DNA from 4 places in the Vibrio sp. 1F263 genome. Region 2 is predicted to be linked to each of the others. Evidence: predicted binding sites of a transcription regulator. Region 2 holds the regulator's gene; each other region holds the start of a gene.
What was found. The regulator PurR, encoded in region 2, represses purine synthesis genes. The targets are predictions, from matches to a motif close to TNANGNAAACGTTTNCNTNA.
Positions count from the first base shown of each region.

Region 1: purM (phosphoribosylformylglycinamidine cyclo-ligase) is a predicted target of PurR. The motif match lies at 3,990-4,009, and genes of this name have one in related genera.
Region 3: pyrD (quinone-dependent dihydroorotate dehydrogenase) is a predicted target of PurR. The motif match lies at 6,984-7,003, and genes of this name have one in related genera.
Region 4: purL (phosphoribosylformylglycinamidine synthase) is a predicted target of PurR. The motif match lies at 5,823-5,842, and genes of this name have one in related genera.

Region 1 covers NZ_JBGONI010000018.1:74,617-82,968, forward strand. The annotation lists gene fadE (acyl-CoA dehydrogenase FadE) at 1-154, opposite strand, end outside; gene lpcA (D-sedoheptulose 7-phosphate isomerase) at 483-1,058, shown strand; gene ACED25_RS13120 (class II glutamine amidotransferase) at 1,126-1,971, shown strand; gene purN (phosphoribosylglycinamide formyltransferase) at 2,079-2,753, opposite strand; gene purM (phosphoribosylformylglycinamidine cyclo-ligase) at 2,886-3,926, opposite strand; gene upp (uracil phosphoribosyltransferase) at 4,096-4,722, shown strand; gene ACED25_RS13140 (uracil-xanthine permease family protein) at 4,883-6,121, opposite strand; gene ACED25_RS13145 (DUF2066 domain-containing protein) at 6,399-7,655, shown strand; gene ACED25_RS13150 (DUF2069 domain-containing protein) at 7,775-8,212, opposite strand; gene wrbA (NAD(P)H:quinone oxidoreductase) at 8,209-8,352, opposite strand, start outside.
Region 2 covers NZ_JBGONI010000001.1:74,580-82,931, reverse strand. The annotation lists gene glgC (glucose-1-phosphate adenylyltransferase) at 1-734, shown strand, start outside; gene glgA (glycogen synthase GlgA) at 724-2,178, shown strand; gene ACED25_RS00360 (alpha/beta fold hydrolase) at 2,469-3,266, shown strand; gene ACED25_RS00355 (DUF2007 domain-containing protein) at 3,396-3,713, opposite strand; gene ACED25_RS00350 (TVP38/TMEM64 family protein) at 3,808-4,488, opposite strand; gene ACED25_RS00345 (TfoX/Sxy family DNA transformation protein) at 4,643-5,233, opposite strand; cyclic di-GMP riboswitch class I at 5,361-5,446, opposite strand; gene purR (HTH-type transcriptional repressor PurR) at 5,617-6,621, opposite strand; gene torD (molecular chaperone TorD) at 6,940-7,587, opposite strand; gene torR (two-component system response regulator TorR) at 7,875-8,352, shown strand, end outside.
Region 3 covers NZ_JBGONI010000009.1:31,184-39,535, reverse strand. The annotation lists gene ACED25_RS08470 (DUF3466 family protein) at 1-214, opposite strand, end outside; gene ACED25_RS08465 (ABC transporter ATP-binding protein) at 224-2,140, opposite strand; gene ACED25_RS08460 (glutaredoxin family protein) at 2,118-2,378, opposite strand; gene rlmKL (bifunctional 23S rRNA (guanine(2069)-N(7))-methyltransferase RlmK/23S rRNA (guanine(2445)-N(2))-methyltransferase RlmL) at 2,404-4,524, opposite strand; gene ACED25_RS08450 (cell division protein ZapC) at 5,034-5,588, opposite strand; gene pyrD (quinone-dependent dihydroorotate dehydrogenase) at 5,846-6,856, opposite strand; gene ACED25_RS08440 (NAD-glutamate dehydrogenase) at 7,203-8,352, opposite strand, start outside.
Region 4 covers NZ_JBGONI010000015.1:18,908-27,259, reverse strand. The annotation lists gene ACED25_RS11625 (MarC family protein) at 1-287, shown strand, start outside; gene dapD (2,3,4,5-tetrahydropyridine-2,6-dicarboxylate N-succinyltransferase) at 552-1,583, shown strand; gene purL (phosphoribosylformylglycinamidine synthase) at 1,752-5,648, opposite strand; gene mltF (membrane-bound lytic murein transglycosylase MltF) at 5,978-7,546, shown strand; gene ACED25_RS11605 (hypothetical protein) at 7,839-7,973, shown strand; gene tadA (tRNA adenosine(34) deaminase TadA) at 8,035-8,352, opposite strand, start outside.

The sequences.
Region 1 (8,352 bases), on a different contig from region 2:
AACAAAGCCAACCAGTGACTGCCACGCTGCCAAACAGGGTTAATGCTACCATTGCGCCGGTTAACACAATTAACGCACGGACCAGACTAACTCTATGGTAAAGACAGACGCCTAAGATGGCTGTCATGCTGAGTAGGGAGAGCAATATGTTCATGATCGATTTCCTTTTCAGAGATCACTTATTGTTATTAAGTTTAGGTAAGAGGTCTAACCAGTCAAGTGTAAACAAAATATTAAATATTTGTAAAACTCCAAAGTGAATAAAAAGTGATCTCAATAGAGTTAAAGTTCTAATTGTGAGAGGTTGGTGGTGAATATTTGGACGGATCGACAGTGAGAGGTTAATTAAGGTGGCAATCTTTGGGCTTAAGTGTCGACACTATTTCATGTTTGTGGGTAAACTCAGTGATAAAGAGGGGAAAACCCTCAATTCTCATTTCACGCACTTTAAGTTGCGTCAAAAAACATAAGAGATAAGCCAAATGTACCAAGACCTAATCAAAAGTGAATTGAACGAAGCTGCTGACGTTCTGAACAAGTTCTTGAGTGATGACCATAACATTGCTCAAATTGAAGCTGCTGCAAAAATGATTGCAGATTCATTCAAGCAAGAAGGCAAAGTGCTTTCTTGTGGTAACGGTGGTTCACACTGTGATGCAATGCATTTCGCGGAAGAGCTAACAGGCCGATACCGTGAAAATCGTCCAGGTTTTGCTGGTATTGCGATTTCAGATCCGAGTCACCTGTCTTGCGTGAGTAACGACTTTGGTTACGACCACGTATTTTCTCGTTATGTAGAAGCCGTGGGTCGTAAAGGCGATGTGTTGTTTGGTTTGTCGACTTCAGGTAACTCTGGCAACATCCTAAAAGCGATTGAAGCTGCTCAAGCTAAAGGGATGAAAACCATTGCGCTGACCGGTAAAGATGGCGGTAAAATGGCAGGTTGTGCTGATATCGAAATCCGAGTCCCCCACTTTGGCTACGCTGATCGCATCCAAGAGATTCACATTAAGATCATCCACATTGTGATTCAGCTTGTTGAAAAAGAAATGGAATAATAGTTTTACAGATATTTGGAGCCTAGGTTTGTGGCTCCATTGGTTTAAATAGGGAGTAGATTAAACCATGTGTGAATTGCTCGGTATGAGCGCGAATGTGCCAACTGATATTTGTTTTAGCTTTACTGGTCTTATGCAGCGTGGAGGCAACACTGGTCCACATCGTGATGGCTGGGGTATTACTTTCTATGAGGGAAAGGGTTTTCGTACATTTAAAGACCCTAATCCTAGTTGTGAATCTAAGATCGCTGAGCTGGTTCAAAACTACCCAATTAAGAGCCAAGCTGTTGTCAGTCATATCCGTCAAGCTAATCGCGGTGGCGTTAATCTAGAAAATACTCACCCTTTCACTCGTGAGCTTTGGGGACGATACTGGACTTTTGCTCACAATGGTCAACTAACGGATTATGATGATCTGATTAGTGGTCGATTCAGACCTGTTGGTGAGACGGACAGCGAACTCTCTTTCTGCTGGTTGTTGAAACAACTTGAAGACCGTTTTCCTGAACCTCCTCAAGATATGGAAGGTATGTTTCGCTTTGTCGCTGAGTGCTGTGACCAGTTACGAGAGAAAGGTGTTTTCAATATGTTGCTCAGTGACGGTGAGTACGTGATGAACTATTGTACGAACCATTTATACTGGATAACAAGACGCGCTCCTTTTGGTAACGCGAGCCTGATTGATGAAGATGTTGAGATTAACTTCCAAGAAGAAACTACGCCCAATGATGTGGTAACCGTCGTTGCAACTCAGCCTCTAACAGACAATGAAGAGTGGTTTAGAATGAAGCCGGGTGAATACGCGCTGTTTCATTTTGGTGAGCTGATCGGCAATAATCATAAAGCGTTGGAAGATGTCGCTTACGCACCTAAAAAGGTGGCAAGCCAAGCGCCTACTGAGCCATTGAGCTAAGTATTCCGAATAGTATTAATTTGAAACGTATAAAAGAAAGGCCGCTTACTGAACTAATGAATCAGTAAGCGGCCTTTTTGTTTTTTATTTGGTTTAGTTTTAACGAATTACTCTTCTGCGTAACCGTGTGTACCTAATGTTTCACCGTCTAAGACAGCCTTCCCGTTTACCATCGATAAACGATCTTCAGCAAACCATTTACAAACCATCGGGTAAATACAGTGCTCTTGAGTCAGTACTCGGCTTGCTAACATGTCAGCATCATCATCTTCAAATACCGGCACCTTGGCTTGCAAGATTACAGGGCCACCATCAAGTTCTTCGGTAACAAAGTGGACGCTTGTACCGTGCTCTTTGTCTTGTGCATCAATGGCACGCTGGTGGGTGTGTAGGCCTGGGTATTTAGGTAACAGGGAAGGGTGGATGTTGACCATTTTACCGGCATAGTGACGAACAAATTCTGAACTCAAGATACGCATGTATCCCGCAAGTACGATTAAATCGGGTTGGTAAGCATCGATCTGAATCATCAATTCATGATCGAACTCTTCACGTGAACCATAGTTTTTTGGGTTCACAGAATGTGCGTCAACACCTGCTGATTTTGCTCTCTCTAGACCAAAAGCCTCTGCTTTGTTTGAGAAGACAGCTTTAACTGAAGCATCAATCATATTGCTATCGCAGGCGTCCAAAATTGCTTGCAAGTTACTTCCGCTTCCTGAAACTAACACAACGATGTTTTTACTAGAGATACTGGTTTTATTTGAGAGATTGTTTTTCATAGAGTGGGTCATACGATTGATTAACAGGGGTGCTTACAATTTACCTACATAAACTAAGGTTTTCTGCGGGCTAAATAGCAAAATGAGGACCATTAGGTCCTCATCTATTAACTAAATAAGCGAATGTATCACTTATTTGATTTCAACTTGCTCTTCGCCAGCTTCAGCGTTTGCGATCTCACCGATAACCCAAGCGTTTTCGCCTTCGGCTTTCAGCAGTTCAACAGCAGCGTCTGCTTGATCTTTAGGTAGAGCAACAACTAGGCCTACACCACAGTTGAAAGTGCGGTACATTTCAAATGTCTCCACGTTACCTTTCTCTTGTAACCAGTTGAAGATAGCAGGCCATTCCCAGCTCTTGCCATCAATCACTGCTTTAGTACCTTCAGGAAGTACGCGTGGGATGTTTTCCCAGAAACCACCACCTGTGATGTGCGAGATAGCATGAATGTCATGCTCTGCAATCATCTTAAGTGCCGATTTGATGTAAATCTTAGTCGGTTCTAGTAGGTGTTCACCGATAGTGCGACCTTCTAGCTCTTCACTCTTATCAGCACCAGAAACTTCTAGAACTTTACGAATCAAAGAGTAACCATTTGAGTGTGGACCACTTGAGCCAACAGCGATAAGTGCGTCGCCTGCAGCTACTTTAGTACCGTCGATGATGTCAGCTTTTTCTACAACACCAACACAGAAGCCGGCTACATCGTAGTCGTCGCCTTCGTACATACCTGGCATTTCAGCCGTTTCACCGCCGATGAGTGCACAACCTGCTTGAACACAGCCTTCAGCAATACCAGAAACAACATCTGCTGCTGTATCTACATCTAGCTTACCTGTTGCGTAGTAGTCTAGGAAGAATAGCGGCTCACCACCTTGAACGATTAAGTCGTTCACACACATTGCCACTAGGTCGATACCAATGGTGTCGTGTTTTTTCAGATCCAAAGCAAGGCGAAGTTTAGTACCAACACCATCAGTACCTGAAACAAGTACCGGCTCTTTGTATTTCGTTGGAAGTTCACATAGGGCGCCAAAGCCACCAATACCGCCCATTACTTCAGGGCGACGAGTGCGTTTAACAGCACCTTTAATACGGTCTACTAGTGCATTACCTGCGTCGATATCAACACCAGCGTCTTTGTAGCTTAGAGAAGAAGTATTACCACTCACGGGATAGTCCTCGAACTTAAGTTGGATGTGAAAACGGCGCTATTCTAACAGGGCTTGATTACGAAGAGCAAACGTTTGCGCGGTTTTTTTTATTAGAATAAAGATTCTGAAATAACCCCACAGTTCGTGTATAATCTACAGGTTTGTTTAAATATTGCCGGAGTTGGAAATGAAAGTTGTTGAAGTGAAACACCCGCTAGTAAAACATAAAATTGGCCTGATGCGTGAAGGTGACATTAGTACTAAGCGTTTTCGTGAGCTAGCGACAGAAGTGGGTAGCCTTCTAACATACGAAGCGACATCAGACTTTGAAACTGAACGTGTAACTATTGATGGTTGGAACGGCCCAGTAGAAGTTGACCAAATTAAAGGTAAAAAGGTAACAGTAGTGCCAATCCTACGTGCAGGTCTAGGCATGATGGATGGTGTTTTAGAGCATATGCCAAGTGCTCGAATCAGTGTCGTGGGTATCTACCGTGACGAAGAAACATTAGAGCCTGTACCATACTTCAACAAGCTAGCATCTAACATTGATGAGCGTATTGCTCTAGTGGTTGATCCAATGTTAGCAACTGGCGGTTCTATGATTGCAACTCTTGACCTTCTAAAAGAGCAAGGCTGTAAAGTATTTAAAGTACTGGTACTTGTTGCTGCCCCTGAAGGTATCGCTGCACTAGAAAAAGCGCACCCAGATGTTGAGCTTTACACTGCTGCAATCGATGAGAAGCTAAACGACAAGGGCTACATTGTTCCTGGTCTTGGTGATGCTGGTGATAAGATCTTCGGTACTAAGTAATTCGGTTTCAGCTTAAGTTACGCTAAACCGTTTCTTAACTCGCTGAATTAGCCGTATTAATAAAAAGGGAGAGCATTCGATGCTCTCCCTTTTTTGATCTTGCTAGCTTGTGATGCTCTTAATTGAGGATCACAAGCCTCAACAGTTTGTTGACTTGCAGTTAGTCGATTTGGGCTTTGTCTACTACGGTGTTATCGCCTAACTCTTCTGGAAGCACTAGGTTAAGCAGAATTGCCACGATACCGCATAAGCTTACGCCTTGCAGGCTAAAGTCGCCGATGCCAAATGCCATGCCGCCAATGCCGAAGACCAAAGTAATGCCGACAATCACAAGGTTGCGTGATTTGTGTAGGTCAACTTTGTTCTGAATTAGAGTATTCAAGCCTACGGTTGCGATAGAACCAAACAGAAGAATCATGATGCCGCCCATAACAGGAACTGGAATCGTTTGAAGTAGTGCGCCTAGCTTACCTACTAATGCTAGAACAATCGCTGTTACTGCTGCCCAAGTCATGATCACTGGATTGAATGCTTTGGTCAGCATTACAGCCCCCGTTACTTCACTGTAGGTTGTATTTGGTGGAGCACCCAACATAGAAGCAGCAATCGTTGCCACGCCGTCACCAGTTATTGTGCGGTGTAAACCTGGCTTCTTAAGGTAGTCTTTACCGGTTACATTCGAAATAGCAAGCATGTCGCCTACGTGTTCAACAGCAGGTGCAATTGCTACAAATACCATAAAGAAGATAGCGTTGATGTTGAACTCTGGCGCTGTGAAGTTAGGTAGAGCTAACCAAGCAGCCTGAGCGACAGGGGTAAAATCAACGACACCATATACTAAGCTCGTAATATAACCCGCAACAATACCGCCGAAGATCGGCAGCAGTTTAAGAAAGCCTTTCGAGAAAACACTGATGACAATCGTTACTAACAATGAAATAGATGAAATCCATAATGCTGCGTCTGCATCTATAAGCTGAACCGCACCATCGCCTGTTTTACCTAGCGCCATGTTTACCGCAACAGGCGCAAGACCTAAGCCGATCACCATGATTACAGGGCCAACTACGACTGGTGGAAGCAGTTTGTGGATAAAGGCTACACCACGTACCTTAATTAAGGCACCCATTAATACATACACAACACCTGCTGCCATAAGGCCGCCCATGGTTGCACCTACACCCCAAGTTTGAATGCCAAACATGATAGGTGCGATGAATGCAAAAGAAGACGCAAGGAAAATAGGTACTGAACGGCGTGTAATAAGTTGGAATAAAAGGGTACCGATACCTGCCCCAAAGAGCGCTACGTTGGGATCAAGGCCTGTCAGCAGGGGCACCAGTACAAGTGCACCAAAAGCGACAAATAGCATTTGCGCACCTTGCAGAGCATTTTTCATGTTATGTCCTTAAAAATGGTCGTTATATGAAAAGCGAAAAATAAAATTCGCGGGATTCTATCACTTGGCAATCGGTTGCTATGTCAGATAGATCAAATTTATTTATATTAGTTATGTTTATCTCTATCAAAATAAGAAAAATTCAGTTTACAAGTGAACGATTTATCATGGTCAGGTGATATTTTGTGGTTATTAAACACAGTGGGTGCTAACGACCTTGCCCCTCAATCCATAGTTGCTTATCATCAAGGCACAAGCTTTGAATATTAGGATCAATATGCGCTACATAGCATTGTTGTTGATGGGACTATTAGCCTCTCCGAGTTATGCCTTAACTCAAGTAGATATCTTTAGGGCTGAAGTTGCGATTAACGCTGAAGACAAACAACCAGAACAAGTGGCAAGAAATACTGGCATGGAGCAGGTATTGATACGTGCGACTGGCCAAACTGATGTCGCGTCGAATGAGACGATTCAAAAGGCGATGCGTAAGAGTGCGCAGTACATGTCTCAAATGAGTTTTGGCGAAAGCAATGACCAATCAACATTGCGTATGCGTTTTAACGGTGCTCAAATTCGTTCACTACTGACTCAAGCGCAATTACCGTATTGGCCTGATACTCGCTCAAATATTCTTGTTTGGCTGGTAGAAGAGAGTAACTACGACAAGAACATTGTCTGGGAACACTCCAACTCACTGTTAGCTGTAGGCTTACAAGCCAATGCAAAAGAGCGCGGTTTGCCTTTGATGTTTCCTGTTGGTGATTTTGATGATGTTACGGGAGTGGCCACCTCGGATTTGTGGGGCAGCTTTGTCACACCGATTGGCAACGCGAGTCAACGTTACCCTGTTGATGCTGTTTTGGTGATTAAGGCACAGTCTTCTGGATTACGCTGGACTTTGTATGATCAAAAACCAAACCAGCTGACGAGCGCACCAACATCACCGGTAAGTGGTTCGGTATCGGGTAACAGTGCGACGACTTCTAAGAAATTGGTTGATCAAATCAGTAACTACTACGCAGGCAAAAGTGCTGTTGTTGTAGCAAGTGAATCATCAGAGTCGATTTTAACTCAGTTTATCAGTTTGAATAATGCTCAAGACTTCTTCCAATTGGAGAATGCACTGAAGCGTCTAAACTCGGTGGCAAGCTTAGATATTCTACAAATTCAAAACAATGAAGTGACGTTCCGAATTCATTTGTTATCGACCCAACAAGAGTTTGAACAAGAAGTTGAAAGCATTCGCCAAGTCGCGAAGGTTGAAGAGTCTTATATCGAACCTGAAGTGAGCCCAGAATTTGAAGCGCAAGATAACATTATGTCTGTAGGCGATGACTCTGTTGTTGTTACTGATGCGATGGGCAATGAAACTACGCCAAGCGTTCAAGTGATTAAAGGCAGTGAGTTATCTACAGATGCTGAGCTAACAAATGCTGAGGTGACGCTAGGTGAATCTGATGAGGAAGCGCTACCAGTCACAGCGCCAGTAAACGCTAAGCCAAGCTTGGTATACGAATGGGTTCGCTCGTAATCGTCTACCGACATGACAGACAGATCGATATGAAATCATGAAAAAAGCCCTGCAAGAGAAATCTCGCAGGGCTTTTTGTTTATCTGTTGTCATGTCAGATCTAGAGCATCGAACCAATATTATTGTTCGAACTTAGCTTTCTCTTTCTTTTCTACTTCGGAAAGGCGCTTCAACTTGATGCCTAACTCTTTGGCTCTAAAACGGGTAAATAATATATTGCCTGCGAAGCCTAGAGTCGTCAAAAGCAGTTCTACAGCGGCTAACAAGCGCTCTCCACCGTCTACATACATAATAGTTAACGCGTGTAGGAAGTAGAGCATTAAGACGAAATTCGCCCAAGCATGCGTATAAGGCTTGCCCGATAATATTCCCGGTAATGGTAGTAACAGCGGTATAGCCCAAGCAATCGCCAGTGTTACATTACTGAGGTGAGGGTGCGGTGAAAGTGTCATCTGCCAAGCAACCACCCAGAATAAAAGCGACAAATTGCCCGTTAAAGCAAGGTAGCGAAATAGCTTGGTTTTGGGAGACATCGGTCTCTCTGACATATACATCATTGAGGCATTCCCTTCTGGTTAATAGCGATGCGCGCTACGCGTTTGCCTAGGTTTTTCGCCAACTCAATTTCTTCTTTGCTTAATGAAGCGCTCTCTCCAGTGCTGCTTGCACCGTAAGGTGTGCCACCGGTTTGAGTGGT
Region 2 (8,352 bases):
TTATCGAAGTGGATGCTGAAGGACGTATGATTGGTTTTGAAGAGAAACCGGCTAACCCGAAACCAATTCCAGGTGACCCGGAGTCTGCGCTTGTGTCTATGGGTAACTACGTATTTGAAGCTAACGAGTTGTTCGCAGAACTTGTTGAAGATGCAGATAAAGAAGACTCGACACATGATTTCGGAAAAGACATCATTCCAAACATGGTTCCGCGTGGTGATGTGTTTGTTTATGACTTCAGTACTAACCGTATTACTGGTGAGAAAGAAGAAGTTTATTGGCGCGATGTAGGTACGATTGACGCGTACTGGCAAGCTCATATGGATCTTCTTGAGAAAGATGCGCCATTCTCGCTATACAACCGCAAGTGGCCACTACATACATACTATCCGCCACTACCGCCGGCTACGTTTACTGATTCGGCAAACGGCCGTGTTCAGATCATCGATAGCTTAGTGTGTAACGGCAGCTATGTACGTGGCTCTCGCATTGAGAAGTGTGTATTGGGTTTCCGCAGTAATATCGCATCAGCGTGTGATATTAGTGAGAGTATCTTACTCGGTGATGTGAAAGTGGGTGAAGGTTGCGTACTTCGTCGTGTCATCGTCGATAAAGATGCAGATATCGCACCTGGAACACAGATTGGCGTAAATCTGAAAGAAGATAAAAAGCATTACCATGTCTCTGACGATGGTGTAGTAGTTATTTCCAAAGGAGCTCGAGTTGGTTACTAAGACTCTCTCGGTACTTTTTGTAGCGTCTGAAGTTGAAGGCTTGATTAAAAGTGGTGGCTTGGCTGATGTAGCCAAGGCACTGCCAAAAGCGTTACAAACACTCGAACAAGATGTTCGAGTGACCATCCCTGCTTATAGAAACATTCCAAACATTGATTCAGCTGAAGTGATTTTGTCGACCGAGCTCGATTATTGGCCTCATACTGCTTATCAAGTCAAAAAGTTGAGTGTCGAAGGTGTTCAAATCTTCGCTATTGAATGTGACAAGTATTTTGACCGTCCTGAAATGTACGCAGAGAACAATCAAGCGTATGCTGATAACGGAGAGCGCTTTTCGTTCTTCAGTACGGCTTGTTTGGATATGCTTCCTAAGCTCGCGTTCCAACCTGATATCATTCATGCAAATGACTGGCACACAGGCTTTGTGCCTTTCTTGCTTAAATCACGTTATCAACAACACGAATTCTTTGAAAATACGCGCAGTGTTATCTCGATTCACAATGCAGTTTTCAAAGGGGTGTTCGCATACGATGAACTGCAATGTCTGCCAGAGATGCACAGTTACAATGTGCCTGAAGCATCTGTAAGTGACACGCATGTCACCATGCTAAAAGCAGGGGTGATGTGTGCCGATAAGGTCAATGCAGTAAGCCCAACGTATGCGGAAGAGCTGAAAACGGAGTTAGGTAGCCATGGCATGGCAGCAGAGTTCCAACATCGTTCGGCCGACTTATTTGGTATTCTCAACGGTTGTGATTATGGAGCTTGGAACCCGGAAACAGACGCTTCCCTTCCTCGTAAATTCAAAGCAACGAAACACAGCATGACTCGTGGAAAATCTGCTTGTAAGCAAAAACTGCAACAAGATGTTGGTTTACCCGTTACCGATTGTGCGGTTTATGGCATGGTTTGTCGTTTGACCAACCAAAAAGGCGTTCATTACTTACTGCCTGTCATCGAGCAGTTCTTGAAAAACGAATTGCAGATCGTGATTGTCGGTACTGGTGATCCGGTTTTGGCGAGTCAATTGAAAGAGTTATCAGCACTTCATTCAGACAAGTTCTCATTCGTAGAAGCCTACAATAATGAACTAGCGCATTTGGTTGAAGCGGGCTCTGATTTTTTCTTGATGCCTTCTGAATTTGAGCCTTGTGGCTTGAACCAAATCTACAGCATGGCTTACGGCACTTTGCCTATTGTGCGCTCTGTTGGTGGTTTAAAGGACAGTGTGAATGATTACGATCAGGATCCCGAGATAGCAACAGGCTTTGCTTTTGAAGAACCAACACCGCAAGCATTACTAGCGGTATTACATCGCTCATTACTACTTTATGCTCAAAATCCATCTGAAATTAAGCGCGTTCAACTTTACGCGATGCAACAAGATTTTAGTTGGGAAGATGCGGCAGAAGAATATCTTGCGATGTACCATTCTGCATTTTAACTTGTTGACTTAGCTTTAAAATACAGTTGTTGAATAACAACTGTTCATAATAAAAGAAGGCGCTCTGCTGAAAGAGTGCCTTTTTTTTTCTGGTCAGATCACATCACGTTTTCAAAGACAAAGCTTGCAAACTCATTTTAGTCAGGTAGAAAAGGTGGTCAGGTATTCACATGACTAGTGTTGGGTTTGACACTATTATCACTTAAAATTCTTAATTGCGTGATACCCTTAGTCATCGCCTTGTGATGAGGCTTAGCTCCATAAATAAATAAATAAATTAAGCGATAGGTATGTCTGAGAGTTTATTATTTCATAAAACATTTACTCACCCTACGAGTGATGAGTGGGTTGTGTTTGTGCATGGCGCAGGGGGCAGTTCCTCCATTTGGTTTAAGCAGATCAAAGCGTATAAACAGCATTTCAACTTGCTTCTCATTGACTTGAGAGGGCACGGTAAATCAGACAACATACTTAAAGATCTGATTTCGAACCGTTATACGTTCAAATCAGTAACGCTCGATATTCTTAAAGTGTTAGATCATCTAAAAATCCGATCCGCACACTTTGTTGGTATGTCTTTGGGTACAATTATCGTTCGTAACGTGGCCGAACTGGCGGCAAGCAGAGTACGTTCGATGGTGCTTGGTGGTGCTGTCACTAAACTCAACACTCGATCTCAAGTCTTAATCAAATTAGGAAACCTGAGTAAGCACATCATTCCTTATATGTGGCTATACAGCCTTTTTGCTTATGTTGTGATGCCGCAAAAAAGTCAGAAAGAATCACGTCACCTGTTTATCCGCGAAGCGAAAAAGCTGTGCCAAAAAGAGTTCAAGCGCTGGTTTATCCTCACGGCTGATGTGAACCCATTGATGAAATACTTTAAAGACAGGGAGTTGCCGATTCCGACTTTGTATTTGATGGGCGAGCGCGATTACATGTTCATCAAACCCGTTAAAGAAATGGTCGAAGCGCACGAGTCGAGCGAGTTGGTAGAAATTGCCAACTGTGGGCATGTATGTAATGTAGAAAATCCTGAAGAATTCAATCAACAATCTATCGCTTTTATCCAAAAGCAAATTCAGTGATTCTCTGGGTTGGTTATCAGGCTCGATGATCCAATAGAATTAAAATAAAAACGGGAAGCTAATTTAGCTTCCCGTTTTTATTTGGAGGAGGTATTTGACCGAATCGTGTCTGTAATAACTGAAACTTTGCTATTCAGGCGAAGCAGCGCCGCACTGCCAACAAGACCCGAATTGTGCTTCATTGATTTCATGACACTCACCACAACGCCACTCTTCATAGATGATCGAATCTTGCTGTTTTTGGTAGTCATTGACGATCGTGCGGGCTTTACTAGCGAGTTCTGGCTCATATAACCATACGTAAGGGTCTGTATCTTCGGTAAATGGGATTTCACCTTTTAAACCAAACAAACCCTCACCACGGACTTCACACGCAATATTCTCACTTTCTAACAATCCACAGATGATATGAGCTTCTGTCGGATTCGATGCACTGAAGATTTTCATTGAAATAGAACCTTATTTGGCTGCATGCGTTATTTAGCTATTTAGCTATTTAGCTACTTAGTTACTTAGTTACTTAGTTATTTAGCTATATACGTTACTCAGCGACAGGTGCTGAGCGAAATTTGTTCATTAACCATTTAGCAATAATTGGGAATACACCCAGTAAGGCAAATGACAACAGTACTGAGGGAGACACGATGCCCGAAAGTGAATCAATTTCTGCGAGTTGAGTTCCGGCATTCAAGAAAACGGCGGTACCCGGCAACATACCGATTTGGCTAGTAATATAGTAACGACTCACCGACATCGGTGTTAGACCCATCAATAGATTGATAAGGAAAAACGGGAAAACAGGAATTAGACGTAGCGAGAATAAGTAAAATGCACCGTCTTTTTCAACGCCCTTATTTATGGTAGCTAACTTGTCGCCAAACTTGGTTTGGATCCAGTCACGTAACAAGTAACGGCTACTTAAGAAGGCGAGGGTTGCACCAATAGCGCTCGCGAAAGACACCAGTAGTAAACTGTTCCAAAACCCAAACAGCGCAGCGCCTAACAGTGTAACAACGGCGGCGCCAGGAATTGAGAAAGCCGTAATCATGACATACGCGACAAAGTAGATAGCGGCAGCGGCAATGAAATTGCTCTCGATGTAGTCATTCAACACAGCTTGCTGGGCTTTTGCATTTTCAAGCGTTAAGTACTGGCCGAAATTGACGCCTAACAAGACGATGGTTATGACCAACACAATACCCAATATCATTTTTTTACTCATTGATACTTCCTCTAAATTTTCAATGCATACCATTAGTTTTTCAATGTAAACCATTAGTATAGATAGACAGGCAAAGCATAGAATAACTTTCACCAGATATAAAAAAAGCCGCAAAAATGCGGCTTAGTTATCTAGATAGTTTGCACTGACAATGTTAATTGACGTGATTGATAAGCTCTTCACGACGTTGCTGCGGTATAACAGACCAATGTGTACCATTGATCGCGCCTTCTAGGGCCCATAACAGTTCAATACTGACAGAAGACGCGTGCGATTCTTTGATGGCGTTAAATGCGTTTACAGAGCCAGATTCATATAAACGTTCTACAGAATCGATCCCTGCCTTTTTCAACATCCGCTCGGTGGCGAGTCGAAGGTTAGGCAGATCTTTGAGTCGAGTTGGTTTAGCAGAAGATTGTTCAGCTTTCTCTTCTTTAGCAAAACCTAGAGACGTAGTCGCAAGCTGCAAGATTTTCTCTTGGTCTTGCCATAAGCCTTCAGGTAAAGCGAAATATTTAGTAACGACAGGAAAACCACGTTTTTTGTAGACGTACGGTTGAAATCCTTGTTGTTCGAATTGTTGCGTTGTGCATTTGTCAGCTCGTATATGCAACTGGTCATTCACAACCAGGGCAAACATAGTGTCATCAGCAAAAAGCCCGAATCCACCAAACATTGAGCGTGACTTAATTTTTCCTAGGGGCTCAAATAATTTCATTGAGTCCTTTAGTATCGGTTTATCCATGTTATTTATCTCGGTGTATTTGAACTACGCCACCAAATAAGCAGGTCCGAGAGATTAGCAAAATGTTGCAATTAAATTGTCAATAGGCTGTAAATTACTAAAGTATTAGTAGTTACTGCATTTTGCCATCGGTAACCCCGCTACCATACCAACGAGTGGTTTAGGCCGGAAGCTTTGCGTCCCACTTTTTCAAGTGGTTTGCCCTGTGCGTGACTGGGTTATTAGAATAAAGTTTTTGTTGAATTAGGCTCACACTTCTTATTTCAAAATGTGATGTTGCTTCAATTAATGACCTTTGAATTATGCATGCAAGTGCACTTTGTTTGTTGAGGAAAAAAACGCACCTAAAGGTGCGCTTGATTAAACTAAACTCATTACATCAATTAATTTAACGTTTTAACTGTACTTCGCTCAACAATTTCAGGGTGCATTTCGAAGACGCGTTTCTCGTGGTCTTTGTCTTTTATACGCTCTAGTAGTATTTCGAATGCATTTTTACCAACACGGCGCTTAGGTTGGTGAACCGTCGTTAACGGTGGAGAGAAGTATTCAGCCAATTCTATGTTGTCGTAACCGATCACTGAGATATCTTCAGGAATACGAATGCCTTTTTCTTGTAATCGACTCATCAGTCCTAATGCCATCGTGTCGTTAAAACAGAATACTGCGGTAGGGCGATCTTTCATCTCAATGATTTGGTCAGCAGCAATCACAGCTGTGTCACATTCAAAGTTGCCTTCGATGATCATATTTTCATCGGCAGTAATCTTCGCTTCATTGAGTGCGCGCTTGTAACCTGAGATGCGTTCAACACACGCTGCTTTGTCTAAGTGGCCACTTAAACATGCAATCTTGGAGTGACCGCGCTCAATGAGGTATTTGGTTGCTAGGTAGCCACCTTCTTCAGAGTTATCGATGATCTTATCAGCCTGAGAGCTTTCAGGGCCCCAGTCCATGATAACTTTAGGGATGTCTGCGTGACGGTCTAACATCTCTCTTAGTTCTTCAGTCAGGTCAGAACACATAACTAAGATGCCATCTACACGTTTCTCTGCAAGCATTCGAATGTAGTCACGTTGCTTTTCGTAGATACCGCCCGTATTGCACAAGATCAAAGTGTAACCTTGACGGTAGCAGTAGCTCTCAACACCATCGATAACTTCAGAGAAAAATAGGTTAGTTGATTGAGTCACTAGCATACCGATGGTGCGGGTTGTATTGCACTTCAAACTACGAGCAACGGCACTTGGCGCATAGTTCAGTTCGTCTACGGCTTTGTTTACTTTTTCTTGAGTCGCTTCAGCAACAAAGCGAGTTTTGTTGATTACGTGAGAAACGGTTGTTGTTGATACGCCGGCTAAGCGTGCGACATCTTTTATAGTGGCCATGTTTTTATCCTATTAGAAGCTACTTTCCCAAAGTACGGAATGAAGTAGCCGTTAAGCTACCTAACTAAGAGCTTAAATTTGTAGGGCTCTTTGGGTACTAAAGTGCTAAAAAACAAAAAACCGCTATTGAGCGGCTTGTCTTAACACCGAAATGCTCTGAACTTCAATAAGTGTAGCATTTCGTGAATGTTTCATATTTTATCGTTTGCGGTCACAATTTTAGACTGACTAGAAATTACTCGCAATAAAATTCACCCAGAAATCCGGGTGAATGGTCACAATTCTATTGAATTTATTTATCGAGTCGTCAAAAAAAGCTTATTCGCCAGCTAGGTATTGAGTGTCTAATTTACAGAATGCCAATAGCAGGGATGAGACTGATGCGTAGAAACCGAATGTGTCAATGTCATGACATTTAACGTTGAACTTTGGTACCCAAGTAAGCAGTTGCTGTTCGATAAATTGCTGTTGAACAGCAAAGGATTTCTCTAGTTCTTCTTCTAGTTCAGTTTCGTTCGAACGAATGATTAGATTACCTAGGAAATCGAGTTCGATAGCAATGTGGTCAGCTGGCTCTTTTAGGTCTTGGTTAACCACTAAGTTGTGTTTAGCCATGATCTCTTCCATATCTTTTGCTGGCTTATCGTTCAATAGGCCAGTTTGGCCGATATACATAGAAGCGTAAGGAAGTGCGCCATGTTTATCAGTCTTTAAGAATAAGTCACAGAAGTCAGCAGACAATTCTAATTGAGCATCTTCACGTGTTTGTAGACGGTTTAGCGCATCCACTAAGCTATCAATCGCCGGCTTTAGTGTTTCATTTTCACCTAAACCAGTTAGGAAAGAACGAATTTCAACAGAGTGGTAGTGATCGAGTTCTTCTTGAGTGAGCTCTTTAGCGAACAAGCTTGATAGCCACCAGTATATTTCTGCTCGTTGTTCGTTGAATGCTTTCGTATCTTTCATTTCTTAGATCCTGATTTAGTCTTGTGGTGTGTGTATACCTAGCATCGTCGAGTGATTTATGTATAGGCACACCAAGGCTGAATAACAAGGTTATTTGCGAAACGCAAAGTTACTCGTTAGTAGTAATGCCTATATTGAATTGCGATGGGCGACAAATAGCAAGGTTTAAGATTGTCTTGTATCAAAAAAAAATCATGTTTCTGGCTTTTATCTTCTGTAGTACTAGAATTGTTACGAGTTATGAATAGAATGGTCACTGAAACTATTAAATAAGAAAAGTGGTGTAGATGAGCTATCACGTATTAGTCGTAGAAGATGATGTGGTAACCCGAAGTAAACTGGTTGGATATTTCCAGAATGAAGGTTACACAGTGAGCGAAGCTGAAAGCGGGGCTCAAATGAGAAAAATGTTAGAAGAAAATAACGTTGACCTCATTATGTTAGACATCAACTTGCCAGGCGAAGATGGATTGATGCTAACTCGCGAATTACGCAGTCAATCAGACATTGGAATAATTTTAGTTACTGGACGCACGGATAGCATTGACAAGATCGTTGGCCTTGAAATGGGCGCAGACGATTACGTTACTAAACCCTTCGAACTTCGCGAGTTGTTGGTTCGAGTTAAAAACCTCTTGTGGCGTATTTCGGCTGCTCGTAAAACGGCAGCGGTTGCGGTAGAACAAACAGAAGACGAATCTGTGGTTCGTTTTGGTGAATGGACGTTTGATATACCTCGCCGTGCGCTAAGCAAGAACAGCGAGC
Region 3 (8,352 bases), on a different contig from region 2:
TATCACAAGCGACACCACCAATAGTACCGGTGGTAAAACAACTTTCAGTTCCGGTAACCGCCGCTGGTTGAATCGCGACACCAAACGTTTCAGAAGCTCCGACAATTGAGCTAGGAGTCGCGACTTCAACTACCTTGTACAGTGCAGCATTCGCGTTAGTTGCAGCCAAAACTAAGGCTGCAACTGTTGTTAATTTAAATTTATTACAAGTCATGATTACTTCTTAACTTTCCTGTTGTAGTGCCTCGAGCTCTTCCCAGCGCTCAAAAGCAACTTCAAGCTCCTGCTCTGCTGCAGATAGCTTATCTAATACTGGTTGTGTCTGCTCTACAGATTTTGAAAAGAAGCTAGGATCGTTGACTTCTTCCTGAAGAGTTTCAATTTGAGTTTCCAATTCTTCCAAACGCAAAGGTAGCGCTTCTAGTTCTCGTTGTAGCTTATACGATAACTTCTTAGCTTTAGCCTTAACTGGCGCAGTTTTGGGAGTTTCCTCAACTACTTTCTCTGGCTTTGATGGCTTTTCAACCTGTCGGTACTCTATAGCCTGCTTTCTTTGTTGCTGAGCATCGTGGTAACCACCAACAAATTCTTCAACAACGCCGTTGCCTTCAAAAATCCAACTTGTCATAACCGTGTTATCAACAAACTGTCGATCGTGGCTCACTAAAAGAAGCGTACCCTGATAGTTGGCAAGCAAATCTTCTAAAAGTTCCAAAGTTTCGATATCTAGATCGTTGGTTGGCTCATCGAGAATCAATAAGTTATTCGACTTAAGGAAAATACGAGCTAATAACAGACGGTTTTTCTCACCACCAGACAGTGCTTTCACCGGAGTGCGAGCACGTTTAGGAGAGAACAAAAAATCTTGTAGGTAGCTCAGTGCATGGCGCTCACGGCCGCCTACTGTCACTTCTTGCTTACCATCCGCTAGATTGTCAATTACTGACTTCTCAGGGTCTAGGATTTCGCGGTATTGGTCGAAGTAAGCCACTTCAAGTTTAGTACCACAATGCAGACGGCCAGAATCAGGCTTCAGCTGATCAAGAAGCAGTTTAAGTACGGTACTCTTACCACAGCCATTAGGGCCGATCAGAGCAATACGATCACCACGCATAATATTGAAGCTGAAATCTTTAACAATCTCTTTGCCTTCAAAGCCAAAGTTAAGATTCTCTGCTTCGAATACAATCTTGCCTGAACGTTGACCATCATCGATCTGAATAACCGCTTTACCCTGCACTTCACGACGATTGATGCGCTCTTCACGCAACTTCTTAAGTGCACGTACACGGCCTTCGTTACGCGTTCGACGAGCTTTAATGCCCTGACGAATCCACACTTCTTCTTGAGCAAGCTTTTTATCGAATTCAGCGTTCTGCATCTCTTCGACACGTAACGCTTCTTCTTTCTCTAGCAAGTAGTTTTCGTAATCGCCAGGGAACGAGCTCAGCTTGCCGCGATCAAGATCAACAATGCGAGTTGCCATCGATTTGATGAAAGCACGGTCATGGGAGATAAAGATGATTGAACCACGGAAATCTTTCAGGAAGCCTTCTAACCATTCGATTGTCGCAACATCTAGGTGGTTAGTCGGTTCGTCGAGTAGAAGCACGTCTGGGTCACATACAAGCGCACGAGCAAGCGCCGCTTTACGTTGCCAACCACCAGACAAATCCGTCAGTTTTGTTTCAGCAGTGAGTTTAAGCGCCGCCATTACGTTACTTACGCGATCTTCGAAACGCCATGCGTTGGCATGATCCAACTGCTCTTGCACACGAGTAAGACGATTTAAGTTCTTTTCGCTAGGGTCAGTACCAATGAGATCCAAAAGATCATGATAGATCTTCAACTGTTCGCCGATTTCCGCTAGGCCACCAGCAACGTAATCATAAACGGTGCCTTCTTCGTTACGCGGTGGATCTTGCTCAAGGCGAGATACAACCACATCTTGTGTGATTTGCATCTTACCGTCGTCCATGATGATGTTCCCTGACAGGATTTTCATCAACGTAGACTTACCTGCGCCATTGCGCCCTACTAAACACACACGTTCGTTTTCTTGCAGTGCAAAGTCCGCACGATCTAATAACGGGTGATCGCCAAACGCTAATTGCCCGTTATGAATTGTAAGTAATGCCATTCTTTTTTAACCAATCATTAAGTTCTAACAAGCCAAATGGCCAGTTAAGCTCTGAGCTTTGAGAAAAGTCAGAGCTTTCAAATTTGAGCACCGGAATAGTGACCCCGTAACGGGAAAAGAGCTCATCATCAAATGCAATGTCGACAACGTTGACGTGATGGCTAATGTTTAACTGTTCCGTGAGTTTGAATGCCATCTCACATAGATGGCACCCTTCTGTACTGTAGAGAGTCAGCACGCTATATCCTTATACAATCTCTTAATTACTTATGTGTAATCAACCAGCAGTTATGAATGTGCTTGTTACGAGAGAAGTCCAATGGAAGCGTTTTAGCTGAGATGTTCTGAGCTTTGAGACCTAACTCTTCTAGGCCTTCTACATCCATTTTGAAGTGACGCTTGTTGTTAGAGAACACAATTGTGCCTTCTTCACGAAGAAGACGCTTTAGGTTTTCCATCAATTGAATGTGATCACGCTGAACATCAAAAGATTGATCCATACGCTTAGAGTTTGAGAACGTTGGAGGATCAATGAAGATCAGGTCATAAGAACCCTGCTCTTTAACCAACCACTGTAAGCAGTCGGCTTGAACAAACTGATGTTGACGACCAACACGGCCATTAAGCTCCATGTTCTGCTTTGCCCACTCAAGGTAGGTATTAGACATGTCAACGGTTGTTGTAGAGCGTGCGCCACCCACAGCAGCATGAACAGATGCACTGCCTGTGTAAGCAAATAAGTTAAGGAAATCTTTACCTGCAGCCATTTCGCCGATACGACGACGAGTGATCTTATGATCTAAGAACAAGCCCGTATCTAAGTAGTCATGAAGATTAACAATCAGCTTAACGCCGTATTCGTTCACTTCTAGGTTAGAGGAGTCTTGAGCCATTTTTTGATATTGAGATCGGCCTTTCTGCTTCTGGCGAACCTTAAGAACCACGTTGTTTGCTTCAACGCCAGTGACTTGAATAGAAGCACGGATGATATCGGTTAAGCGACGTTTTGCTTTCTCTTCCGGTACATCTTTAGGTGCTGCGTATTCTTGAATCACTAGGTGACCTGGGTATACGTCAATCGCTACATTGTATTCTGGTAAGTCCGCATCGTAGATACGGTAACAATCTAATTGCTCTTTCTTAGCCCACTTGCCAATTTTACCGATGTTCTTTTTAAGACGGTTTGCGAAGTCTGGAGCAATAAGTTGCTCTTGTTCACCCGTTGGACGCTCTGACATCGGACGGTCTGAAATTGAGTAGTTCTTTTGGTGACACGGTAACGCACCATTGTTCAATTTGAACTGTTTGTCTGCACGCATACGTAAGCAGCTAAGCAGTTCGTCAGAACTAGAGAAGATAGACGCGTTACAACCGCCAAATTCCGCTTTAAGTTGTGCACCGAATGCCGTGTAAAGTGCAATCAAACCCGGCTCTGTGCCAAGACGCTCACCATAAGGTGGGTTTGAAACAATCACACCATCAGTAAACTCTGTAGGACGCTTAAGCTTTGCAGCATCGCCTACTTCGAATTCAATCAGCTCTTCAACACCAGCACGACGAGCATTGTCACGCGCTGTTTTGATCATGCGCTCGTCATTGTCGTAGCCATAGAACTTACATTCTACTTTCTTAACGCCACGACGACCTTGAACGTTCGCTTCAGCTTTCACTTCAGCCCACAGTTCTGGTTCAAAATCTTCTAGTGATTCAAAACACCACTTCTGGCGTTTAACACCTGGAGCCATGTTCGCAGCCATCATTGCCGCTTCAATCACTAACGTACCTGAACCACACATTGGGTCTAGGAAAGGCTTAGTCGCATCCCAGCCACTACGAAGAAGAATCGCTGCAGCAAGGGTTTCACGCAATGGTGCGCGGCCTGATTCTGGACGATAACCACGTTGGTGAAGACCGCTACCTACCATATCAACACCAAGAATCGCTTTATCACGATGTAGACGAACGTGAATACGAATATCTGGATTTTCTTTGCTGATAGACGGACGAGGTAAAGACTTTTTCTCAAAGCTATCAACAACGGCATCTTTTACTTTCATCGCACCGTATTGGCTATTACGGATTTCGTTGTTTGTACCGTTAAAGTCAACAACAAAACGCTTAGAGCTATGGAATTGATTTACCCAGTTAACCGCAGTGGTTGATAGGTACAAATCCATGTCGTCCATACAAGTGAATTCAGAAAGGACACGTACAAATCTAGAAGCCAAACGACTCCATAAACAACAACGATAAATTTGCTCATTGGTCGCTTTGAATTTAACACCTGCTTGAACAGGTTTTGCATTTGTAATCCCTAGTTGGGTTAGTTCTTCAACTAATAAATTCTCAAGGCCGTTTGAGGTAACCGCTAGATATTGATTCATAGTGTTCTTTTATTGATAAAAATTAGCTCGATTATACCTGAATTTGTTATTAGAGCATCACACTAAACTTGTCTTTTCATTGAATCTTTCGACTAACTGGCTAGCAAACACACAGTCATGAAGCGATCGCTTACCCACATCCCCTTAGAACATAAGACTTATCAAATCAGCACAATTTATGACCAAACATCGGCCAATGCGGCGGTGTGAATTTATATTCGCCTTAAAATTGGTATATACCAGAGTCAATTTAAGACTGAAAGTTAGCTACAAAAGCACAAAAACAGGGAATAAAGGGAGGTAATTTACACTTCTGCCGATGAAAATAGGCAGAAATTAAGATGAAAAAACAGTCACAAGTTCACTAATTAAATAGTTAAGCGGTGATGTATTTATCTGGATGAGGTTTTTTAGGCACAAAAAAATCGGCTATTGAGCCGATTCTAAGGAAGGTTTGATAGGTTTATGCGTTGCAATGTGTGTTAGAAATGATGAACTAAACTGGGGAATTAACCGACCATTGCAATATGTGTATGGTGAAAATGAAGAATAGAGTTCGCGTCTACCATCCTATCGTGCATCACTTTAATCGAGTCTCCAAAGCTTAACCCTTTTGAAGGTGTGAGCAGAAACTCTTCTAAGTCGACAAATGCACATAGGCTCGCACACTCTCCCACTTCTAATACAATGAAGTAACCTAGGCTATGCTCGTTATTCATTTGTACGATATCCCCTTCTTGAGGAGATTCGTGGCCAGCGCCTTGTGAATCGAAGAACCAGCTTTTAGGCTGTACAGGCTTGTGGAAGCGCTTTGCTGCCACACAATATAGTGCGAGTTCAGCTTGGCGAGGCTCAGACAGTTCTAAGCCAGAAATTTGTTCTTTGAAGGTTTGGTATGAAGATGCGTCATCAACGGTGAATTCATTATCTCTAAACGCGCAGTCCACCAGCTTATTGCGGACCAGATTCGTTTTGAAAATCATATCCTCTCCGAGGTTTAGCATTAATGAACATTGCTGCTCATCGTAATACCAACTCCATGTATCGCTAGGTTTAAGCATCATTTCGTCTCACACTGTTGAACCATTCCATTAGGTAAAACGCAAAATTACCTTCAATTACAGTAATTCTACTGAGCAATAGGCAAAAAAAAAGAGGAAATGAATTCCTCTTTCTTATCGCTTCTGTCTACAACTCAGTGAGTTACAGTGTCTCTTTTAGTAAGACGATGCCAAATTATAGCTTTCCTAAAATAACCAAATCTTTTTGATAACTCTGTTTATAAAAGCTCTGGGTTTATAAAAGATCTGGTTTTCGGGGACTATAAATTTTTAACGATGTCGCCTACAAGACCTGGGCCTTTGTAGATGAAACCAGAGTAAACTTGTACAAGCTTCGCGCCTGCCATCATTTTCTCTTTCGCAGCGACGTAAGAGTCAACGCCACCTACCCCGATGATCGGTAATTGGTCACCCAACTCTTCGTGAAGTTTACGAACCACTTCAGTACTGCGAGATTGAACTGGACGTCCACTTAGGCCACCCGCTTCATCGCAATGTTTCATGCCTTCAACGATTGAACGATCCAATGTTGTGTTTGTTGCGATCACACCATCGATCTTATTTTTGATCAATGATTCACAAATTTGGCTAATTTCGTCATCACTTAGATCCGGAGCAATCTTAAGAGCAAGAGGCACATATTTACCATGCTTCTCTTCTAGTTCAGATTGTTTCGTTTTAAGTTCAGACAATAGATCGTCTAGAGCTTCGCCGTATTGTAGAGAACGAAGTCCTGGAGTATTTGGTGAAGAGATGTTCACAGCAATGTAACCAGCGTATTGATATACCTTCTCCATACAGATCAAGTAATCTTCAGCGCCCTTTTCAATTGGTGTGTCTTTGTTCTTACCGATGTTGATACCTAAGATGCCGTCGTAGTTCGACTTCTTAACGTTCTCAATAAGGTTGTCGACGCCTAAGTTATTGAACCCCATGCGGTTGATGATACCTTCAGCTTCAACAAGACGGAATAGACGTGGTTTGTCATTACCGGCTTGTGGACGAGGAGTTACCGTTCCTACTTCAACGAAACCAAAACCCATTGCGCCAAATGCATCAATACATTCGCCGTTTTTATCTAGGCCAGCCGCTAGGCCAACTGGGTTTTTAAAAGTAAGACCCATGCATTCTACAGGTCGATTAGGTAATTGTTGGCGATACAAAAGATCAATAGGAGTGCCTGTGAAGCGTTTGAAATTTTGAATTGCAAGATCATGTGCCTTTTCGGCATCAAGTTGGAAAAAGCCAGTTCTGGCTAGACGGTAGAGCATTGTGCCTCCGATAGAAAAAAGCCCCGTGTAAACGGGGCGATATTATTTACTTATTTACTCAACTATTCAATCTATTACTGTCTGTAAGGGTAAGATAATCGAGTTTGTTAGCGAATGAGGTTCTTTATTAAGCAAACGTTATCGTTTCTGCAGTCAGTTTACTCATTTCTAGTCTCTACCATATTACAGCCACCCACTCTTTTAACAACAAGCAAGGTGTCCACGAAGTGGGTCCGTCAAAAGAAGTGGGTCCGTCAAAAATCGTTAGACCTATTGATGCCACTTTATAGAAACGAAAAAGGCAAACCTTATGGCCTGCCCTTATGTCTTTCGTTTTATCTAATCACTAATCTGTCGACATGCAGTTTAGATTCAATAACATCAATTCACGCAGTGCTACTGAGAACTTGGCAAACTCATGAACCGAACCTACTTTGAATTCATTGAGGATACTTTCCCAACGATGTAGAGAAACAGAGTTACTTTCCATCCAATCATCAAGCGCTTTAATCACATCGATGTCTGAAGCACAACCGCAGTTAAGCACTTGGCCAGTTAGCTGACGTTGCTGCCAATCCAGATCTTCTCTGAATGCTGCACGTGCCAGGGCTTGCCAATTGTTGTCTACTGCTTGACCATTGATTTGCTTCAAGAACCAGTGCAGAGACAAGCGGTCACCAAGATTGAAGTAAAGCTTAGACGCTTGTTGTACTGTTTTACCCGTCTCACGAGCTACTGTGGATATATCCAGTGCTGAGTACAAGCTAGACAAACGCGCAACTGAATTAGCCAACTCAGCGTTTACGCCTTGGTCAATCCATAACTGTGCCATTGCGTTATGCTCTTCTACTTCAGAAGCCACTAGGTTTTCATCCAGTTTCTCTGTGATAGTAAGAACATCGCCTTGGTAAAGTTCAATCAATGCTTTCACTGACTGTTTTCCGGTACGGTTTCTTAGCAACCAACGAGCCAAACGACGAAGTGTGCGACGAACATGGTAGATCAATTCATATTGAGCTTCAGAACTTGAAACATTGTCCAGTTCACGGATGCTCTTCAGAACTTTGCCAAGACCGTAGATTTCACGTGTTGCCGCGTAAGCATTGGCAATATCAACAATATTTGCGCCCGTCTCTTCTTGCAGACGAGTAACGAAGTTACAACCCATCTCGTTAACCATTTGGTTAGCCAGTGCCGTCGCAATGATTTCAGAACGTAGTGGATGATTGTCCATGTGCTGAGAGTAGTTACGACGTAACGCCGTTGGGAAGTACTGCATAAGCTGTTGAGCATGGAATTCATCATTAGCGATATCATCACTAACAAGATCTTCTTTAAGCACCATTTTACCGTAAGCGACAAGTACAGAAAGCTCAGGTCTTGTTAGGCCTTGGCCCTGCTTTTCACGCTCAAGCAGTGTTTCGTCATCTGGGATGTATTCCAAACCACGATCCAAGTACCCTGCTTTTTCCATTGTATGAATAAAGCGGATTTGC
Region 4 (8,352 bases), on a different contig from region 2:
TCTCACCACTTGCAATGCCAATTCTCGCTGGCCCCGGCACCATTGCCACTGCGATGAACTTTGCCAGTACCGAGGGGGTCTATGAAACCATCATAACCATCGTCGCTTTCGGCCTACTGTGTACCCTAACCTATGTCTTATTTGTATTCGGCGAGCGATTTGTTAAAGCTGTCGGACCAAGTGCATTGAACGTGATAACCCGAATGATGGGTTTAATACTCGCCGTTATCGGTATGCAGATGTTGATTGAAGGGATTGAGCAGGCTTATAAAGCGCTATTTATCTAAAGAGTGTTGTTCATTTAAAGAACGTTGGTTATCTAACTTTGATATCAAATTTTGTTGAATTGCATCATTTTCTCATTGCAGAAAACTATCTCCAGAAAGACAAGCAATATCATTTTACAGACTTTATCCCGATGCGCCCTTTCATAACGAGGGCGCTCTCTTTATGATGAACGCAATTAAATTAACTTTGCTAACGGCAGCGCTTGTTATTCGAGCCGCTGTTATGAAATAGCAAAATCAAGACTCAACACATGGAGATTCAACATGGCTTACTTTTCACTAGCCTTCGGTACGGCAACCAAAAACCGCGACAATAAAATCATTGAAGCGTTCTTCCCTAACCCACTTCTAAACCCAAGCGACGCTCTTGTTGCGGCTGTTGGTGAAGTTGCAGGTTACACTGAAGGCAACCAAGCTATCGAAATCTCTGCTGCACAAAGCGCAGAACTAGCGAAAGCATTCGCAGCAAACGACGATGCAGCAAACGCATCTTTCGCAGAAAAAGCAGCAGCATCTGAGCAACCTCTTGTTCTTGTTGTTCTTGCGACTGACGAGAAGCCAGCATCAGTTGCTGAAGGCTTCCTTAAGCTGCAACTGATCTCTAACCGCCTAGTTCAACCACACGGTACGGTATTAGACGGTATCTTCGGTCTACTGCACAACATCGCATGGACTAACGAAGGCCCTATCGATCTTCCTGAGCTGGCTGAGCGTCAAATCGAAGCTCGCCTAGCGGGTCGCGCTCTGTCTGTAGATTGCGTAGACAAGTTCCCTAAGATGGTGGATTACGTGGTACCAACAGGTATTCGTATTGCTGACACTTCTCGTGTTCGTCTTGGTGCACACGTAGGCGAAGGCACAACAGTAATGCACGAAGGTTTCATCAACTTCAATGCGGGTACTACCGGTGTGAGCATGGTTGAAGGTCGTATCTCTGCAGGTGTGGTTGTAGGTAACGGTTCTGATATCGGCGGCGGCGCTTCTATCATGGGTACTCTGTCTGGTGGCGGTACTATGGTTATCTCTATCGGCGAAAACTGCCTACTAGGCGCAAACGCTGGTCTTGGCTTCCCTATGGGCGACCGTTGTACGGTTGAGTCTGGTCTTTACGTGACTGCGGGTACTAAGGTTCGCATGTTAGATAAAGAAGGCAACGAAGTAGAAATCATTAAAGCTCGTGACCTTGCTGGCGTTTCTGACCTTCTGTTCCGTCGTAACTCGATTACTGGCCAAATTGAATGTCTAGCGAACAAGTCTGCTGTTGAACTGAACAGCGAGCTACACAGCAACAACTAATCGTTAGATTCTAGAGTTCTATATAAATAGAAAGTCTAAAGCCGCAGGGGGCAAATTCTGCGGCTTTTTTGATCCTAGCTCTATAAACATCAAACCTAACAAAAAAGCGCAGACCTTTAGGTCTGCGCTTTTATTAGCTTTTAAAACAATTAGGTTTAGTGAACCAGATTAACCCACATTCTTACGTGCGTTTTGGAACATACGCATCCAAGCGCCATTCTCGCCCCAGCCTTCTGGAGACCAAGAGTTAGCAACAGTACGGAATACACGCTCTGGGTGAGGCATCATGATAGTCACACGGCCATCCGTCGTTGTTAAACCAGTGATAGCATTTGGCGAACCATTCGGGTTGTTCGGGTATTGCTGCGTTTGGTTACCGTTGTTGTCAACGTAACGTAGGGCAACTGTACCTGAGTTTTCAATCGCGTTTAGGTGGTCGTTGTCACGCACTTCTACGCGACCTTCACCGTGAGAAACAGCGATTGGCATACGAGAGCCTTCCATGCCATTGAAGAATACAGAATCAGACTTCTGAACTTCAACTAGGCTGAAACGTGCTTCAAAACGCTCAGATTCGTTGCGAACGAAACGTGGCCAGTACTCAGCACCAGGGATTAGCTCGCGCAGGTTAGACAGCATCTGACAACCGTTACACACACCTAGAGAGAAGGTATCTTCACGCTTGAAGAAGTTTTCAAACTGGTCACGTGTAGAGTCGTTAAACAGAACCGACTTAGCCCAACCTTCACCAGCGCCTAGTACGTCACCGTAAGAGAAACCACCACAAGCCACAAGGCCGTTGTACTCTTCTAGTACCGCTTGACCCGTTAGGATGTCGCTCATGTGAATATCAGTTGCTTCGAAGCCTGCACGGTCAAATGCTGCTGCCATTTCAACGTGAGAGTTAACACCCTGCTCACGTAGAATCGCCATTTTAGGCTTAGCACCCGTGTTGATGTAAGGAGCAGCAATGTCTTCATTTACGTCGAAGCTTAGTTTCACGTTCAGACCTGGGTCTGAGTTGTCTTTCTTCGCTTCGTGCTCTTGGTCTGCACAGATTGGGTTATCACGTAGACCTTGCATCTTGTGCGTCGTTTCAGCCCAGATAGTACGTAGTTCAGTACGGTTACGTTGGATTACAACGTCTGCGCCTGACTTAATCACTACTTCGTCTGATGCTTCAACAGAACCAATCACGTGTGAACACGCTTCTAGGCCGTTTGCAGCAAGTGTAGAAAGTACTGCGTCTAGGTCATCGTTACGAACTTGGATTACCGCACCTAGCTCTTCGTTAAATAGTGCAGCTAGTGTGTCTTCACCTAAAGCTTCAATGTTTGCATTAACACCACAGTGACCTGCGAACGCCATTTCAGCAAGTGTTACGAATAGACCGCCATCGCCTTTATCGTGGTAAGCGACAACTTGGTCGTTCGCTACAAGCGTTTGAACGCCTTCGTAGAAGCCTTTTAGCTGCGCTGCGTTGTCTACGTCTGCTGGTTTATCACCAAGCTGCTTGTAAACTTGCGCTAGTGCCGTTGCACCCATGCGGTTTTGGCCGTTACCTAGGTCAATAAGAACTAGGCTTGTATTACCCTTGTCAGTACGAAGCTGAGGCGTAATCGTCTTACGAACGTCTTCAACACGTGCAAACGCAGTGATAACAAGAGATAGCGGAGATGTGACTTCTTTCTGTTCGCCGTTCTCTTCCCACTTAGTCTTCATCGACATTGAGTCTTTACCCACAGGGATAGTAAGACCCAGTGCCGGACATAGCTCTTCACCCACGGCTTTAACCGCTTCGTAAAGACCTGCATCTTCACCAGGGTGACCCGCTGGAGACATCCAGTTAGCCGACAGTTTAATGTGTTTAATATCGCCGATATTAGTCGCTGCGATGTTAGTGATTGCTTCACCAACCGCTAGACGAGCCGATGCGCCGAAGTCTAGCAGTGCCACTGGCGTACGCTCACCAAGAGACATAGCCTCACCGTGGTAAGAGTCGTAGCTTGCCGCTGTTACTGCGCAGTTTGCTACTGGAACCTGCCATGGACCAACCATTTGGTCACGAGCTACAAGGCCTGTTACCGAGCGGTCACCGATGGTGATAAGGAATGTTTTCTCTGCCACTGTTGGTAGGCGAAGAATACGGTCAACCGCTTCGTTTAGTTCGATACCAGAACGATCAATCGCGGGGTTGTTCGCTTTTAGCGTTTTCGCGTCACGGTGCATCTTAGGCGTTTTACCTAATAGGATGTCCATAGGCATATCGATTGGCGTGTTGTCGAAGTGTGAATCTTCTAATTTAAGATCACGCTCTTCCGTTGCTTTACCAACCACGGCGTAAGGTGCACGTTCACGCTTACAAATCGCATCGAATGTTGCCATGTCTTTATCAGCAACCGCCATTACATAACGCTCTTGAGATTCGTTACACCAGATCTCAAGTGGGCTCATGCCCGGCTCATCGTTTGGCACGTCACGTAGGTTAAAGATACCGCCACGCTCGCCGTCGTCTACTAGCTCAGGAAGTGCATTCGAGATACCGCCCGCGCCCACATCGTGGATAAATGCGATTGGGTTCGCATCACCAAGCTGCCAACAACGGTCGATAACTTCCTGACAACGACGCTCCATCTCTGGGTTTTCACGTTGTACAGAAGCAAAATCTAAGTCTTCAGAAGAAGAACCAGAATCCATTGAAGATGCAGCACCGCCACCAAGGCCGATATTCATTGCTGGACCGCCAAGAACGATTAGGCTTGCACCTACTGGGATCTCTTTCTTCTGAACATGATCATCACGAATGTTACCTAGACCACCAGCCAGCATGATTGGCTTGTGGTAACCACGTACTTCTTCACCTGCGTGAGAGTTTACTTTCTCTTCGTAAGTACGGAAGTAACCTAATAGGTTTGGACGACCAAATTCGTTGTTGAATGCTGCGCCACCAAGAGGGCCTTCAAGCATGATATCCAAAGCAGTAACGATACGGCTCGGCTTACCAAAGTCAGTTTCCCAAGGTTGAACGAAGTTCGGAATTTTCAAGTTAGATACAGAGAAAGCAACCAGACCCGCTTTTGGCTTACCGCCAATACCAGTTGCGCCTTCATCGCGGATTTCACCGCCTGAACCTGTTGATGCACCCGGCCATGGAGAGATTGCTGTAGGGTGGTTGTGCGTTTCAACTTTCATCAAGATGTGTGTTTTTTCTTGGTGGTAGTTGTACTGGCGAGTTTCTGGATCTGGGAAGAAACGACCCACTTCAGAACCTGTCATTACCGCTGCGTTATCTTTATAAGCAGACAGAACGTGCTCTGGTGTCGTTTCAAAGGTGTTCTTAATCATCTTGAACAATGATTTTTCTTGCTTAACGCCATCGATAGTCCAATCAGCGTTAAAGATCTTGTGACGACAGTGCTCTGAGTTCGCTTGTGCAAACATCATTAGTTCGATGTCGGTCGGGTTACGACCTAACTTCTCGGTGAAGCTTTCAAGAAGGTAATCGATCTCATCTTCTGCAAGTGCAAGACCTAGGGTGACGTTTGCTTTTTCAAGCGCTTTACGTCCGCCAGTTAATAGGTCAACTTCCGCATAAGGAGCAGGCTCAGCCACGGTAAATAGTGCCGCTGCCGATTCGAAGTCAGTGAAAACCACTTCCATCATACGGTCGTGCAGGATTGCTTTTAGCTCAACAAGTTGAAGCTCAGAAAGTTCAGCAGAGGTTTCAATGTAGAAAGCAGTACCGCGCTCTAGACGTGACACTTTAGCCAGTCCACAGTTGTGTGCGATATCTGTTGATTTTGAAGACCAAGGCGAGATAGTGCCCGGGCGTGGCGTTGCAAGCAGCAGTAAACCTTCAGGTTCATGCTCTTCAATCGTTGGACCGTAAGTCAGTAGCTTTTCTAGCTTCTCAACTTCAGACTCATCTAGGTCTGCCGTTAGATCAGCAAAGTGGGCAAACTCAGCGTAAATACCTGTTACAGGTAAGCTTAATTCACGACAAAGCTCTAAAAGCTTGTTAACACGAAACTCAGATAGAGCTGGGGAGCCACGCAAAATTCTCATGTGCTTAGGTCTCTTATGCAGTTGATTAAGGTAGTATTGGAATAAATTCAGTGGGTTATAGGAACAACCTAACTGTTTTCTTCGAAGCTATTCCCGAAGGTTGCCAAACCTATGCCGATTCCACCTCTTCAATGCGAGCGCATTATAAAGCATTTCTTTTTGTGACGTAACACCAAAAGCAACCGTTTGCGTGATTTTTTTTATCTTTATGCGTAAATGGTACTTTTGCTGCATTTATCAGCACTTTTACAACTGTTTAAATAAACCTGCTTTGCCAGCCTTGCGGGGTTTGGTATAAAGGGGCTTCCACTTTTCGAGATTTCATTTTGATGCCTAAATTTACGCTCATCTTTTCGTCTAAGTTCCTTCTGCTTGCCATTGCCCTAGTTGGGTTGGCTGGATGCCAGATTGAGTCAGAACCTAAAAGTGTCCTTGAGCAGATACGAGAGCGAGGCGTTCTTCGCGTCGGCACCCTAAATAACCAACTCTCTTATTACATTGGTCCCGATGGCCCTGCTGGTTTGGATTACGAGTTAGCTCGTGAATTTGCGCAGGAGCTTGGTGTACAGCTTGAGATTAAACCCGCTTACCGTTTATCCGGCCTCTTTCCAGCCTTAAAGAAAGGCGAGATCGATCTTATCGCGACAGGGTTAACGCAAAACAATAACCTGACACGCGCTTATCGCGCTGCGCCCGCCTATTACTATGTAAGCCAGCAAGTGGTGTATAAAAAAGGACAGTGGCGCCCAAGAAACCTTCAACAACTGATCAAGTTCGAGAATAAGCGTCAAGCTGATTTCGTAAAAGCACAAACTGAATCAGAAGAAACGGCATCTACCGAAACATTGACGCCATCTTTGGTGGTAGTGAAGGACTCACATTTTGAGCCAACGCTAAAACAGATCCAGAACAAGCACGATGACTTTATCTACGATGCAATAGGTAATGCTGACATCAATGACCTGCTAAAAGAAGTGTCGACTGGTGAACGCTTGTTTACTGTTGCGGACTCTATTGAGCTGTCACTCGCACAACGTTTATACCCAGACGTAGCCTTAGCTTTTGAACTGACAGAAGATCAACCTATCTCTTGGTATTTACAGAAATCTGAAGATGAAAGCCTTTATGCATTACTGATTGAGTTCTTTGGTAACCTAAAACAGTCTGGTGAACTGGCTTCACTAGAAGAAAAATACATCGGCCATATCGGCACTTTTGATTACGTTGATACTCGTGCATTTATCCGTGCATTGGATAGCAAGCTGCCAAAATGGTCGCCACTATTTCAGAAATATTCTCAAGAATTTGACTGGCGCTTGATTGCCGCTTTAGCATACCAAGAGTCACACTGGAATCCTGTTGCACGCTCTCCAACCGGTGTTCGAGGCATGATGATGCTGACACTGCCTACTGCGAAGAGCGTTGGTGTAACCAATCGTCTCGACCCGAAACAGTCGGTACAAGGCGGTGTTGAATATTTACGTCGTATCGTGAATCGAGTGCCCGACTCAATCACTCAGCATGAAAAGATCTGGTTTGCGCTTGCCTCATATAACGTAGGTTACGGGCACATGATGGATGCTCGTCGCTTAACCAAAGCACAAGGCGGTGATCCTGATGCTTGGGGTGATGTGAAAGACAGGCTTCCTCTGCTAAGACAGAAGAAGTACTACAGCAAAACTCGTTACGGGTATGCGCGTGGTGATGAAGCAAGGAATTACGTTGAGAACATTCGCCGTTATTATCAGAGCATTATTGGCCATGTAAATAAGCGTAATAAAGAGGAAGAAGCGAGCCTTGAAGGTTTGGTCGTTATCCCACCTCTAGAGGTATCAGATGCTGAATCAACAATCAGTGAAACTGAATCCGCAGTGAACGACGCTGAGTCTTCCAAATAAAATAAAAAGAGCAATGCCATTTAGCATTGCTCTTTTTTATTGCATCACGATAAATGACCAAAACAAACAAAACGCCTGCGATATCCAGTGTGTCATATTGCAGTAACAATCGAACTTTATAACGTCACACCATAAGCGACATAATGCTCTGTTGCATTCAACTCTTAGCCATCACGATAGTGGTTCAGAAAGCTAGCGCTAAGTTCGTGGCGGAGCTTATAAACAAATAACCACTATAATTAAAACTGAAGTCATACTTACAAAGCCAGACGACAAATAGGAAATCGTTGAAATGATGAAGAACAAACTGAAATCGAAACGCCTTGATAAGACCGTTGCTGCCAACCGTCGTAAGCGTATGCTTTCAAATAATAAGAAGAAGATCATTTGGCGCAACCGTGCTTTCATGCAGATGATTGCTGAGTAAAAGTAATGACCAACTAAGTTTGCTTGGCACTCTTATGATTGAGAGTGCCGAAAGATCGCTGCTATTTTTTGTTACAGACCTTGTTCTTGTTACTGACCTTATTATTGTTACTTGCCTTATCGGATTCTAAACGCTGCTCTTCCTGCAAACGCTCAAGCTTTCGCTTCTCTTTGATCTCTTTTCTACGGCGCTTAAAAAACGCCTGTAATTGTTCACGACACTCTTCCTCTAACAAACCATGCTCAACATCGGCATAGTGGTATGAGGCTTGGCTTTCAAAGAGATTCAATACCGTACCCGCCGCACCCGCTTTTAAGTCTGGAGCACCAAACACAATGCGCTTTACTCGGCTGTGTAATAAGGCACCCGCGCACATTGG